One region of the Sinobaca sp. TMA16-18 genome, then DNA from elsewhere that is predicted to be linked to it. Evidence: riboswitches for the same ligand, from Rfam matches in the RefSeq annotation. Region 1 holds a riboswitch; the other holds the start of a gene.

Evidence for each region. A riboswitch is a leader RNA that binds a small molecule or an ion and turns the genes downstream of it on or off. The one in region 1 is predicted to bind thiamine pyrophosphate.
Region 2: it holds a riboswitch for thiamine pyrophosphate, as region 1 does, so the genes downstream of both, AC5W14_RS10485 (ABC transporter ATP-binding protein) here and AC5W14_RS05620 (thiamine phosphate synthase) in region 1, are expected to answer to the same signal.

Annotation. Positions count from the first base shown of each region.
Region 1 covers NZ_JCAKFM010000002.1:381,402-387,676, forward strand. Annotated here, with positions in the region: gene AC5W14_RS05600 (potassium/proton antiporter) at 1-768, shown strand, start outside; gene AC5W14_RS05605 (AEC family transporter) at 841-1,740, shown strand; gene AC5W14_RS05610 (FixH family protein) at 1,810-2,208, shown strand; gene AC5W14_RS05615 (2-hydroxymuconate tautomerase family protein) at 2,277-2,489, opposite strand; TPP riboswitch at 2,623-2,730, shown strand; gene AC5W14_RS05620 (thiamine phosphate synthase) at 2,783-3,391, shown strand; gene thiO (glycine oxidase ThiO) at 3,388-4,530, shown strand; gene thiS (sulfur carrier protein ThiS) at 4,514-4,717, shown strand; gene AC5W14_RS05635 (thiazole synthase) at 4,721-5,488, shown strand; gene AC5W14_RS05640 (ThiF family adenylyltransferase) at 5,485-6,275, shown strand, end outside.
Region 2 covers NZ_JCAKFM010000005.1:40,270-46,544, reverse strand. Annotated here, with positions in the region: gene AC5W14_RS10510 (sigma-70 RNA polymerase sigma factor region 4 domain-containing protein) at 1-201, shown strand, start outside; gene AC5W14_RS10505 (helix-turn-helix domain-containing protein) at 216-461, shown strand; gene AC5W14_RS10500 (hypothetical protein) at 675-1,175, shown strand; gene AC5W14_RS10495 (ABC transporter substrate-binding protein) at 1,244-2,248, opposite strand; gene AC5W14_RS10490 (ABC transporter permease) at 2,248-3,012, opposite strand; gene AC5W14_RS10485 (ABC transporter ATP-binding protein) at 3,009-3,782, opposite strand; TPP riboswitch at 3,914-4,016, opposite strand; gene AC5W14_RS10480 (DUF1516 family protein) at 4,165-4,530, shown strand; gene AC5W14_RS10475 (potassium channel family protein) at 4,563-5,228, shown strand; gene AC5W14_RS10470 (Gfo/Idh/MocA family protein) at 5,281-6,275, opposite strand, start outside.

The sequences.
Region 1 (6,275 bases):
GCCGCATTTGCCGGGGCCAGCGGACTTCTCGCAGTATATGTAGCCGCTTTAATAGTTGGTAATTCCGAATTGACCTATCGTCATTCTATTTTTCGATTTAATGAAGGATTGGCCTGGATGGCCCAGATTACGATGTTTATTATCCTGGGCCTTCTTGCCTTTCCGGAACAGCTATTAAGTCCTTCTGTCGCTATTGCCGGACTGGTGCTGTCTGCTACGCTGATGCTCGTAGCAAGACCAGCCGCTACATTTCTTTCTACTATAGGCACCTCTTATAGTTTTAAGGAAAAAATATTCATATCCTGGGCGGGTCTGCGCGGTGCGGTACCGATCGTACTCGCTACATTCCCAATTGTAGCAGGCGTGGAGTCGGGTGAGGTTTTGTTTAATATTGTATTCTTTATTGTACTGACCTCCGCCTTGATTCAAGGGTCGAGTATTTCTTATTTAGCCAAAAAACTGGGGCTTTCCGGTCCTAAAAAAGAAGTCCCTTATCATTCGATTGAGCTGATATCGATTGGGAAAGCCAATGCTGAAATTATTGAATTCCAGACGGACCGGAATACACCAATTTTAGGGAAAAGTCTGCAGGAAATTAACTTTCCGGATAGTGTTCTGATCAGTGCGATCGTCCGGAATGAAGATCTGGTTACTCCTTACGGAGAGACGGTTATCGAAGAAGAGGACTTTCTTTATATTCTTGTGTCGCGTTCCGAGAAAAAGCAGCTGAAACAGATGTTGAAAGGAAAGCCGAATCGATCAAAATAAAATATGATAAACTAATAAAGCGGAACCTGCTCAGGTTCCGCTTTGCTTGTTATTCTCAGAAAGGAGGAGCATATGGGCGTTTTAATCAGCACGCTTATTCCGATTGGACTTATTTTTCTTTCCGGTTTTCTACTTCAGAAAAAACAGCTGCTCGATGTACGATCTGTCTCGGGTGTGGCTTTATACATACTAACGCCGGCTCTCGTGTTCCGGACCTTTTACACAACAGAGCCTGATTATGATGTGTTTCTCATTGTTTTATTTGCCGTCATCTTTCTTATGGTGATGCTTTTGTTAAATAAACTGCTGTCCTTTGTATTCCGCTGGGATGCTCCGACGGAAAGCGGCATGACCCTGTCTACTTCGTTTATGAATGCAGGGAACTACGGCGCCCCGCTGATACTGTTTGCTTTTGGAGAAGAGGCGTTTGCCTATGCCGTTATTTTTATGGTCATCCAATCTTTTTTTATGAGTACGGTAGGGGTATACATCGCTAACCGCAGTAACATGACAGGAACGGATGCGTTCCGGGTTGTATTGAAAATGCCTGCGTTTTTTGCCCTGCTGTTGGGCATATTGTTTCAATGGCTTCATATCACGATTCCATCCACCTACTTTGACAGCATCAGCATGCTCGGAGAGGCCTCTATTCCTGTCGTCATGGTTGTGCTTGGCATGCAGCTTGCTAAAATTTCCCTGGCATCTCTTGAATGGAAGCTGATCGGTGTTGGAACAGCCGTAAGACTCGTTCTTTCACCGGTGATTGCCTATGGGTTAACGCAGCTGCTGCAGACCAATGACCTCTTGAGTACTGTACTGATTGTAGCAGTGGCTATGCCTACTGCAGCAACGATAGCAATGATATCTGTAGAGTTTCATTCCAGTCCTGACCTGGTTTCAAGTATTACGCTGCTGACAACTATTCTAAGCGTTCCATCGCTGTGGGTATTGTTGTTAATAATTGGCGCGTAGAGGTAACATAGAAAGTGCACTCAAGATATAATAAATCGTGAAGAACGACAAGAGAAGGGAGTAGGTTGTATGAAAAAATGGGGAATAGGAGCTGGAGCTGCTGGGCTTCTTTTGTTAAGTGCCTGCGGCGGTTTCGACGAATCGGAAGCCGGGAATAGTCCGCCCAGCAGTGAACCGATTGAAGTAGCCATACATACCAGTGAAACAGCTGAGGCCGGTGAAGCGGCTTTAATTGAAGCTCACGTAGAGCAGGAGGGAGAAGCGGTGGAGGACGCAAACGAAGTGCTGTTTGAAATATGGAAAGAAGGCGAACAGGAAACGGGAGAGCAGCTGGAAGGCGGACACAGCAGTGACGGAGAATATACGCTGGACTACACGTTTGAAGAAAGCGGAACGTACTTCATAACAGCCCATGTCACCGCCCGCAATATGCACAGCATGCCGACAGAGGAAATAGAAGTAGAATAAAAAAAGAGGAAGGCAGTATTTGCCTTCCCCTCAGGCCAGACTATAGTGAAAAGATGGGCTGCATCAAATTAAAGCGTGTCTTTTTTACGGATTTCCGATACCGATTTAGCACCGATGCCCCAGTTATCGGTCTCTACTTCATCAATAACAACGACAGTTGTCTGAGGGTTTTTTCCGAGAACATCCTGCAGCAGTTTTGTGGCGCCTTCGATAAGCTGTTCTTTTTGCTCCGGAGTCGCGGGCTTATGTTCTTTTGTAATTTTAATATTTACAAATGGCATGATGCATCTCTCCTTTATATTAACGTATGCTTTCAGTATAAAGGTTTTTCCTTATTTATACAGTATTTAGTTTTTGTTAATTGACAATTCAAACAATGATAGCTTACGATGAATACTATAGTTAATTTAATAGTTTTACCACTAGGGGTGCCCTTTAAAAGGGCTGAGATTGAAGTAATACTTCGGGACTCTTTGAACCTGATCTGGATATACCAGCGGAGGGAAGTGGCTTGTCCTGCTTTTTTCCGCAGAAACCAACAGCCGCTTTCCCTCATGGGAAGGCGGCTTTTTTCATGGGCACACATCGGAAAGAACTGCATGCTGTATCAACGGGCAGGCAGACATTGGAAGAATGGATGCACATTTCTAAAAAAATCAAAGAATGGACGGATTGTTTTCATATACGTGAACCTCTCTGGTCTCTCAGGGAGCTGGAGACTGCTGTTGCATTTCTGCAGGAAGAAGGGGTGGCGGCCCAGCAGATCCGGCTGAATGTACCGGGAGAAAAAAGGCAGCATTTCAGGGATATCGGTTTTCATCTCAAAGAATCGGTGGAGCAGAAGCCACAGCAGAGCCTTGCTGCAGGCTGGTCTGTTCACAGTCTGGAAACGGCCCGCCAAAAAGAACAGGCCGGCGCTGACTATTTGTTTTTCGGTCATGTGTTTCCTACCGATAGTAAGTTGGGACTGGAACCACGCGGCCTGAAGCAGCTTGCGGCTATTGCAGAAGCGACCGCACTGCCGGTGATCGCGATCGGCGGCGTTACCCCGGAACGAGTGAAGGACTGCATCCGCTCCGGTGCTTCCGGTATTGCAGTGCTGTCAGGCCTGTATGAAGCAGAAGAGCCAAAGCAGCGGGCGCATGCTTACTATACGAAGCTTAACGAGGAGGGAAGAACATGACATCCTATCATACCGTAGTGATCGGCGGCGGAATCAACGGCTGTTCCACCGCCTTTCATTTAGCGGAAAAAGGGAAACGGGTGCTCCTTTTGGAACGGAGCACAATTGGCAGTGAAGCTTCCAGCGCCGCTGCCGGTATGCTCGGAGCCCAGGTGGAGATTAACAGTCAGGGCTCTTTTTTCGACTTTGCAAGAGCGAGTCGGTCTATGTACGACGAATTAGTCCCTAAACTTGAATCGTATTCAGGCATTCAGGTGGATTATATAAAAAACGGTATGCTGAAAACCGCACACTCGGACGAAGAAACCGCCCATCTTCATAATGTGCTCGCCTTTCAGCAGAAGGCCGGCGAACAAGTCAGCTGGCTGACCCGTGAGGAGCTGCAGACAAAAGAACCGAACCTGGCAGACGAATCCATACAGGGTGCTCTGTATATGCCGAAAGACGGCCAGGTTATGGCGCCGTATCTTACGAAAGCCTATGCCGGAAGCGCCGCCCATTTAGGAGCGGAAATAATGGAACACACTCCGGTGTCTTCCATTAAGCAGAAGGCGGGAGGATATGAAGTGATCACGGGCCGGGAAACGATAGAATCGGAGCATGTAGTCATGGCAGGGGGCGCATGGACGGACCTTCTGGATGGTGACATTGGCCTCATGCCGCCAATGATTCCTGTTAAAGGAGATATTTTATCTGTCCGCCCCACAAAGCAGCTTATTGTGTCTACTGTTCATGCCCCGGATGTGTACCTTGTGCCAAAGAAAAATGGAACAGTAATTATTGGGGCAACCGAACACCCGGGATCTATGGAGACCCAGGTGTATGCGGGCTCTGTGCATGACCTGCTGAAAAGCGCATTTGCGTTAGTGCCGGGTCTTGCCGAAGCAGAGTTCAAACAGGCGTGGAGCGGAATCAGACCGCAGTCCGCAGACGGTCTTCCTTATCTCGGTTCTATTAATAATCAAGGCCTTTGGATAGCTGCAGGGCATTACCGGAATGGGATTCTGCTTTCGGCAGGAACAGGAAACTGGCTTGCCCGTTCCATCTGTGGAGAAACGGTCAATACGGAATGGGAGCAGGCATTCTCTCCCTATCGAAAACGAACAAAGGAAGGTGTTTCCAGTGAAGCTAACCATTAACGGAGAAGAACAGCAGATTCCGGATACAGTCGAATCCGTCGAGCAGCTGCTTGCTCATTTTAACGTCGGACACAAAAAGTCTGTCGTAGAAAAGAATGGAGAAATTTTAACCAAGCCGGATCAGAAAAAATCAGCGTTGAAAGAAAATGACCGGCTGGAAATTGTTCACTTTGTAGGAGGAGGATGAAAGATGTTAACTATTGGAGAGTTTTCTTTTGAATCACGATTGTTTTTGGGAACAGGTAAATACAAAACCGCAGAAGTACAAAAGCAGGCGGTGGCAGCTTCAGAGACGGAGGTGCTGACGTTTGCCGTAAGGCGGATGAATATATTTGACAGCACCCAGCCGGATCCTTTCGAAGATATGGATCTCAACGGGTACAGACTGCTCCCGAATACGGCCGGAGCCAAAACGGCTGAAGAAGCCGTACGTATTGCAAGAATGGCTGATGCAGCCGGGATGTGTGACATGATTAAAGTAGAAGTGATCGGCTGTGATAAAACCCTGCTGCCGGACCCGGTGGAGACGCTGAAAGCTTCTGAACAGCTTCTAAATGAAGGCTTTACCGTGTTAACGTATACGTCGGATGACGTAGTACTGGCAAGGAAACTGCAGGAACTTGGCATTCACGCTATAATGCCCGGAGCTTCACCTATCGGCACAGGACTGGGTATCGTAAATCCCTACAACCTGGCCCACATTATTGAACAGGCTGTTGTGCCGGTTATTGTAGATGCGGGTATCGGCAGTCCAAAAGATGCCTCTTATGCAATGGAGCTTGGAGCGGATGGGGTGCTCTTAAATACAGCAGTGGCCGGTGCCGATTATCCGGTGAAGATGGCAGAAGCAATGAAACTGGCGGTTCAGGCAGGAAGGCTTGGCCATGAAGCCGGTCGAACAGAGAAGAAGTTTTATGCTCAGGCCAGCAGTCCGTCCGAAGGAATGAGCCAGCTGTGACAAGCGGCCGTTATTCCCGCCAGGAGCTGTTCGCTCCGATTGGAAAAAAAGGGCAGCAGGCCTTTGGGGAAAAGCACGCCGTTATTATTGGGGCGGGCGCTTTAGGAAGCAGTATGGCAGAAACCCTGGTCAGAGCGGGGGTCGGAGCGGTTTCGATTGTGGACCGGGACTATGTGGAACACAGCAATTTAAACCGCCAGCAGCTCTACACCGAACGGGATGCAGACAGGTCAACGCCGAAAGCCGCTGCAGCGGAAGCACGGCTGCGTGACATTAACAGGCAAACGGATGTGAGAGCTGTAATAGGGGAAGTAGATCCCGCTCTGTTGGAGTCGTTTCTTCCTGCAGACGTTATTATCGATGCTCTTGATAATTTTGAAACACGCATGATGGTCAACGACTTTGCCTGTAGGCATGATATTCCTTTTATTTACGGCGCCTGTGTAGGAAGCTATGGTCTCACGTACACGATTATACCCGGCGATACGCCCTGCCTGCACTGTCTGATGGAAGACATTCCGATGGATGGAGAGACGTGTGACACGGCAGGCATCATTGCCCCGGCCGTTCAGATGGTCAGCAGCCACCAGGCAGTGGAAGCGTTGAAATTACTGAGTGGAAATGAAAAGGATCTGCGGCGTACCCTTCTGTCTTTTGATGTTTGGGAAAATCAACACCGGACGATGAACCTGGATAAATTAAAAAAGCCGGACTGTGCTTCCTGCGGACAAGAAGCCTCTTATCCTTATCTGCAATGGGAAGCCAAGTCCTCCCTGGAAACTCTCTG
Region 2 (6,275 bases), on a different contig from region 1:
GAGCTCGAAAACCGAAAGCTGTATGCCGCCTACCAGGCATTAACCCCGCATCAACAGTGGATATTACAAAAGAGCTACGCAGAGCAGATGAGGGATATTGATCTTTCCTATCTTACTAATGTGACGCCTCAGGCTATTTACCGCTCCAGGCATCAGGGACTTGCCAAACTTTACGCTTATATTACAGCGACCACCCATTAAAGGAGCGAGATACTATGACAGCATCTCTGTATGTATTAGCAGAAAAAGCCAAACAGCAGGACCGGGAGGCCATGTATGACTTCCTGCAGAAATTTGAGCCTTTTATTCAGAAATCATTGTCGCAGACCAAACCGCAGAACCGGGAAGACCTGCGCCAGGACCTCCGATTAAAGTGCATGGAATGTGTCCACCGCTTTGAACCGGGCCGGACGCCCGGGTTTTTCGAATTTGTCAGCACACTTGAGCATAATCAAAAATAACAGCAAAAGCGTTTCTTTTATCACTATTTCCTTTTTTATACGGAATAGGACCTATTATATGTCTTACATTTCAATATGATGACAGGGTCTTTAAGACTATATAACGCTTTGCAAATCCCCTTCTCATTCGGTGTCCGTTCGGCTTATACTAATAAATGACAACAAACCTGACATTTTAAACAGCAGCAGACGGGTATCGATTAAAGGGGGATTATGGTGAAAAATCGTTTTACATGGATGAAGTGGGGCATTCCATTTGTTATTGTTCTTACATTGGGATGGGCAACATATTATTTTGTTACTCCTACCTTCAGCCATCAGTACCAGCAGTTGACCGAACGTGTAGAAGTTGGCGTTAAATACACAAATCCCGAAGAATCTATTGTTTATATTCACCCCTACATCGAAAACCCGAACAGCGAGGAAATCACCTGTTATCATGATGACCAGTTCGTAGAGATACGTGTTCTTGATGAAGATGGCAATCACCTCGATGAGGCGGTTTCTATGGAAGAAAAACGTGGAGAATCTTCTACAGATGAAGAAGTATTAAAACCCGGCCAGAAAACAATGAACTCCACCTATTATAAAGTGGAACTTCCTGATAACGCTGATTCCATTCAGCTTATTTACAACGGTTCCGTTAAGGACAAGCATGGTATCGACCAACTAGAGGAAACGATAGATGTGAACCTGGACTACCTTATCATGTAGAACGGGTACCAGCTTCAGAAGATAAACCAAAACCGCTTCGGACTCCAAGAGAGCCCGAAGCGGTTTGTTTATTCTGCTATATTTACAAATATGTCCTCTGTGTCCGGTGTCTCGGAAATGTAATCCATTTCTACAAGCCAGCTGATCGTTTCCTCCCAGGATTCCCGGTCCTGGCTGCCAAAGGCTTCTTCTTCCGTTTCCATTTTCTCCATTAAAACATCCAGACTTTCTTCTTCCACTTCCCGTTCAAGCGGAAAATTTTCCTGATCTTCATTCTCAAACAGACTGTCCAGGCTTTCTTCCGGATGGTCTTTCATATATGTGTATCCTTTTTCCGCCGCGGTCCAGAACGCGTTAATTTTTTCTTCCTCTTCCGCCAGTTTTTCTTCGTTTGTAACGAGAACGAGCTCGTAAAAAGGCGGCACACCGTAATCCACCGGATCAAAGTATTCTACGGAAGTGCCGGCGTGTTCCAGCACCGGTACTTCATGGTTAATGTATGCGCCGCTTACCGCATCGGCCCGGTCGCTTACTAAAGAGGACTGCAGCTCAAAACCAATATCCACCAGATCAACTTCTTCAAACTGACCGCCATCATTTTCCACCATCGTTTCTACAATTGGTTCATTGACCGGTATCCCGGGGTATCCAACTGTCCGGCCTTCTAAATCTCTTGGTCGTTCTATGTCGGAGTCTGCTTTGTACACAACGTGATTAAGAGGAGACCTCACAATCGCCGCCACGCTTACTACAGGGATTCCTTCAGTCCGCGCTGTAATAACATCCGGCTGATAGGTAATGCCAAAGTCCACTTCTCCTGCAGCCGCCAGGTTCAAAGGATCCGTTGGATTGGTGGGGAACATAATATTTACGTCCAGGCCTGCTTCCTCGAAGTATCCGTTTTCCTGCGCGGTGTACAAGTAGCTGTGTACGGCATTAGGATACCAATCCAGCATAATGTCGACTTCCTGCAGCTCTTCATTCTCTGCCTGCTGTTCATTTTCACTCCCGCATCCTGCCAGCACAAATGCTCCTGCAGCAAGCAGCCCCACCTGTTTAATCCACCTTTTCATTATCTTCTTCCTCCCTTTTTTGTAGTCGCATATTCTACTGCTTTTACTGCCAAAAACAGGCCAATCCCTGCTAACGACAACAAAACGATTGGTGCAAATACGCCGGCTGCGTCCATCTGTGTCATCATCCTGCGGCTGAAATATCCAAGCCCTGCATCTGCGCCCAGCCACTCTCCAATTGCCGCACCGATGACGCTCAGCGTGACTGCCACTTTTAAGCCGGAATAGAACGAGGGCAGAGCCATCGGCACCTGGACCTTTCTGAAAATCTGCCAGCTCCCGGACCCCATGGTCCGAAGCAGGTCCTGCATATCCCGGCTCGCTGTCCGAAGACCGTCAAACGCCCCGACCGTAATTGGGAAAAAGGTGATCAACACCGTTACGGCGACTTTACTCCACATGGAATAGCCAAACCACAGTACAAATATTGGGGCTAGTGCAATAATTGGAATGGTCTGCGAGGTGATTAACAGAGGAAAAACACTCTTTTCCACCATCCGGCTCCGGCTCATCAACACCGCAATACCGACTCCACAAACGATGGAAATGCCAAGTCCGGTAACTATAACGAGAAGCGTGGCCGGCAGGTGTACAAGAAACAATATATCCGCAAGTTCCCACAGCCTCTGCAGCACCGCAGACGGTGCCGGCAGTATATAAGGCGTGTCATACCAGCGGGCTCCTGCCTCCCAGATGATAAAAAAAGCAGATGCGAGAAGAGCGGCTCCAGCATAGGAAATGCCTGCTCCTTTCCAGCCATTCATCGTAACTTCTCCTCCCTGCGCATTCGTTCAATCAATTCCCGCTTCAGCTTCAAGAGTTCCGGGTGATCCCGGGCACGCTCGTCTCTGGGTCTTGGCAGCGGTACCGCAATTTCGGTAAGGCGTCCTTCTATCGGCGGCTCGGTAAATAATAAAATGCGGTCGGATAAAAATAATGCTTCTTCTATGTCGTGGGTAATAAAAATAAGTGTCTGCCTCGAAGCCTGCCACTTTTCCAACAGCCATTCCTGCATCATAAAGCGGGTAATCGAATCAAGTGCGCTAAATGGTTCATCCAGCATTAAGATGTCGTTTCCTCCCACTACGGCGCGGAGAAAAGACACCCTCTGCCTCATCCCACCGGACAGTTCGTGAGGATACTTGCGTTCCAGGCCCCTGAGGCCGAATGCTTCCAGATGGGATGATACGCGCTGTTCGGCCTCCCTTTTGGAAAGGCCGTTTATTTCCAATGGCAGCATGCCATTTTCCAAAATGGTCCGCCAGGGCAGCAGCAGATCCTGCTGAGGCATGTAGCCGACCCTGCCAAGCCTTGTGGCCGAGCCGTGCAGAAGCACCGACCCCTTGTCCGGGTCGCTCAGCCCGGCGGCAAGCCGGAAGAACGTCGACTTTCCCGATCCGCTCGGTCCAAGCAGGCTGACAAATTCGCCTTTTTTCACTGTCCCTTGAACCTGCTTGAAGATCGGCGCTTCGGTAGTAGTATAGGCATAGGTAACGTCTCGAAATTCCAGTGCCGGTTCCTGCTCTTTATTCATTTCCCGCCCCCTTTTTTGTGTACCGTGCTCCCCCGGAACCTGCTCCATGCATACAAAAAAGCCGCTCCAGCAGAGGGAGCGGCGGAAAAGTCGTTCTATCATTAAAAACAGCACGAGCGGCTGCTTTTTCAGGTGAACATTCCGCACTTTCCTCCGCTGGTGTTATCCAGATCAGGTTCCAGGGTTAGGATGAATGTCATCCCTCTCAGCTTTGCAGCACCCCTAGTGCTTGTTGTATAAAATTGTCTTTGCTTCTTAAAGATAGCACATATTCGAAATGGTTCATACCGCGGGTTTTATTTCAGCAAAATCTCTGCTCCTGTAAAACCTGCACGCGTGATATGATGGAGAAAACGTCTACATTACATTAGGAGAGGCTCTTATGGCAGACACTATACTCACGATACATCTTATAGCCGTGGCGGCAGTTATTCTGCTTGCAGGCGCTGTTTATATATTTCACCGCACCAACATGAACCGGACCGCTATTCTGCTTCACTACGTGCTTCGATTTTCATACCTGCCGCTGCTTTTAACCGGCGGGCTTGTGCTTGGCCTTCGTCCTGTATATTTAGGCGGCCTGCTGAAGCTGGCCTGTGGATTGTTAAGTATCGGATTGATTGAAATTTACTTTGTCCAGTTATTTAAGAACACCGGACACCCTCTATTCGTCCGGTTTATGATAGGATTTGTATTATTTACTATTATTTTAGGATTACTGCTCCCCCAGGGCATTTATTTACTGTAAGGCGAATTTGACACATAAAGGAGCGTTTATCCATGCCAAAAAACAAAAAACAATTTGCTGTTATAGGCCTCGGCCGATTTGGAGGGAGTATCTGCCGGGAACTGTATCATTTAGGCTATGAAGTTCTTGCTATCGATCAGGATGAAGAAAAAGTAGATGAATATGTCGCATATGCTACCCAGACAGCCTGCATTGACTCCACTGACGAAAAAGCATTAAAATCTCTCGGCCTTGGCAACTTCGATCACGTTGTTGTCGCGATCGGCGACCATATTCAGGCAAGTGTGCTTACAACGCTTGTGTTAAAAGACATGAACGTTCCAATCGTCTGGGCAAAAGCCCAGAATAAATACCACCAGAAAGTGCTCGATAAGATCGGCGCTGACCGTGTGGTCCACCCGGAATTTGATATGGGAATCCGTGTAGCCCATAATATGACTTCGGAAAAGGTTATTGATTTTATCGACTTAAGCAACGATTACACGATTGTCGAAGTGTATGCTACGAAAAAACTGCACCGCAAAACGCTGATTGAATCCAATGTCCGGGCCTCCTATGGTGTGACGATTCTTGCGATCAAACGAAATGAGGACGTTAATGTGTCCCCGCGGCCCAACGATAGAATTGAGCAGGGAGATATGCTGATTGTTTTAGGTCATAAAGATGAGATCCGCCGTTTCGAAAATGAAGGCTTGTAGTTTTAAGAGGCTCCTACTGTAAAAAACCAGACCCCCGGAGGGCCTGGTTTTTTTAATAAGACTCTTCAAAGCTGGTTGGATTTTCTTCGAACCGTACGCTTTTTCCTGTTTCACTGCTTTCATATAGCGCCTCGACGATTTTTGTAACTTTCATGGCCTGCTCCGGTTTCACGATAAGTTCCGCTTCACCTGTACAGGAATCCACGAAATTATTCGCCTGATAGTATGGCTCTATATTATCGATTTTATTAATCTGGGCCGTGCTGTTTAACAGCGTTCCATATTTGGATTGATACAGCTCAAACGGAAAGAGCTGTAAACCGCCCTCAACTCCGGAAATACTGAGTTGTTCCGTATCTTCTTTTATATTAGCCGCCCAGGAACATTCCAGCTGCAGCGTAATGTCATTTTCGAATGTGATATACCCGGTTACATGGTCTTCCACGTTAAACGTATTCTGGTCAAACTGGCCCCACTCGTTCGTGAGATTCGGTGCTTTGCTTAACCGGTCGTACGTTTTGGCCATTACTTCCAGCGGCTTTGGGTCTCCAAGCAGCCACAGGGACAGATCCAGCAGGTGGCAGCCATAGTCAATCAGGCTTCCTCCGCCTTGCAGCTCTTTGTTTGTAAATACACCCCAGCCCGGAACTTTCCGGCGGCGCAGTGCCTGAAAACGACAGACGAGCGGGTCCCCGATTTCGTGGTTTTCCATCATCTGCTTGGCAATCTGGGCTTCCGGTCCAAAACGATAGTGGAAGGCAATTGCAAGAACCGAGCCTTTTTTTTCTGCAGCTTCTATCATACGCTCGCATTCTTCCGTTGTAATCGCCATCGGCTTTTCGCAGAGCACGTGAATGCCCCGGTTTAGAGCCTGCACAGCGATATCTGCATGAAACTTATTCGGCGTACAGATAACGACCGCATCCACGTCTCCAAGCATTCGTTCAATGTTGTGGTATACCCGGGCGATAGAAAAAGACGCCGCTACTTCCTGAGCCCGATCCTGATTAATATCGTATACGCCTTCTATTGATACCTTGTGTTCCA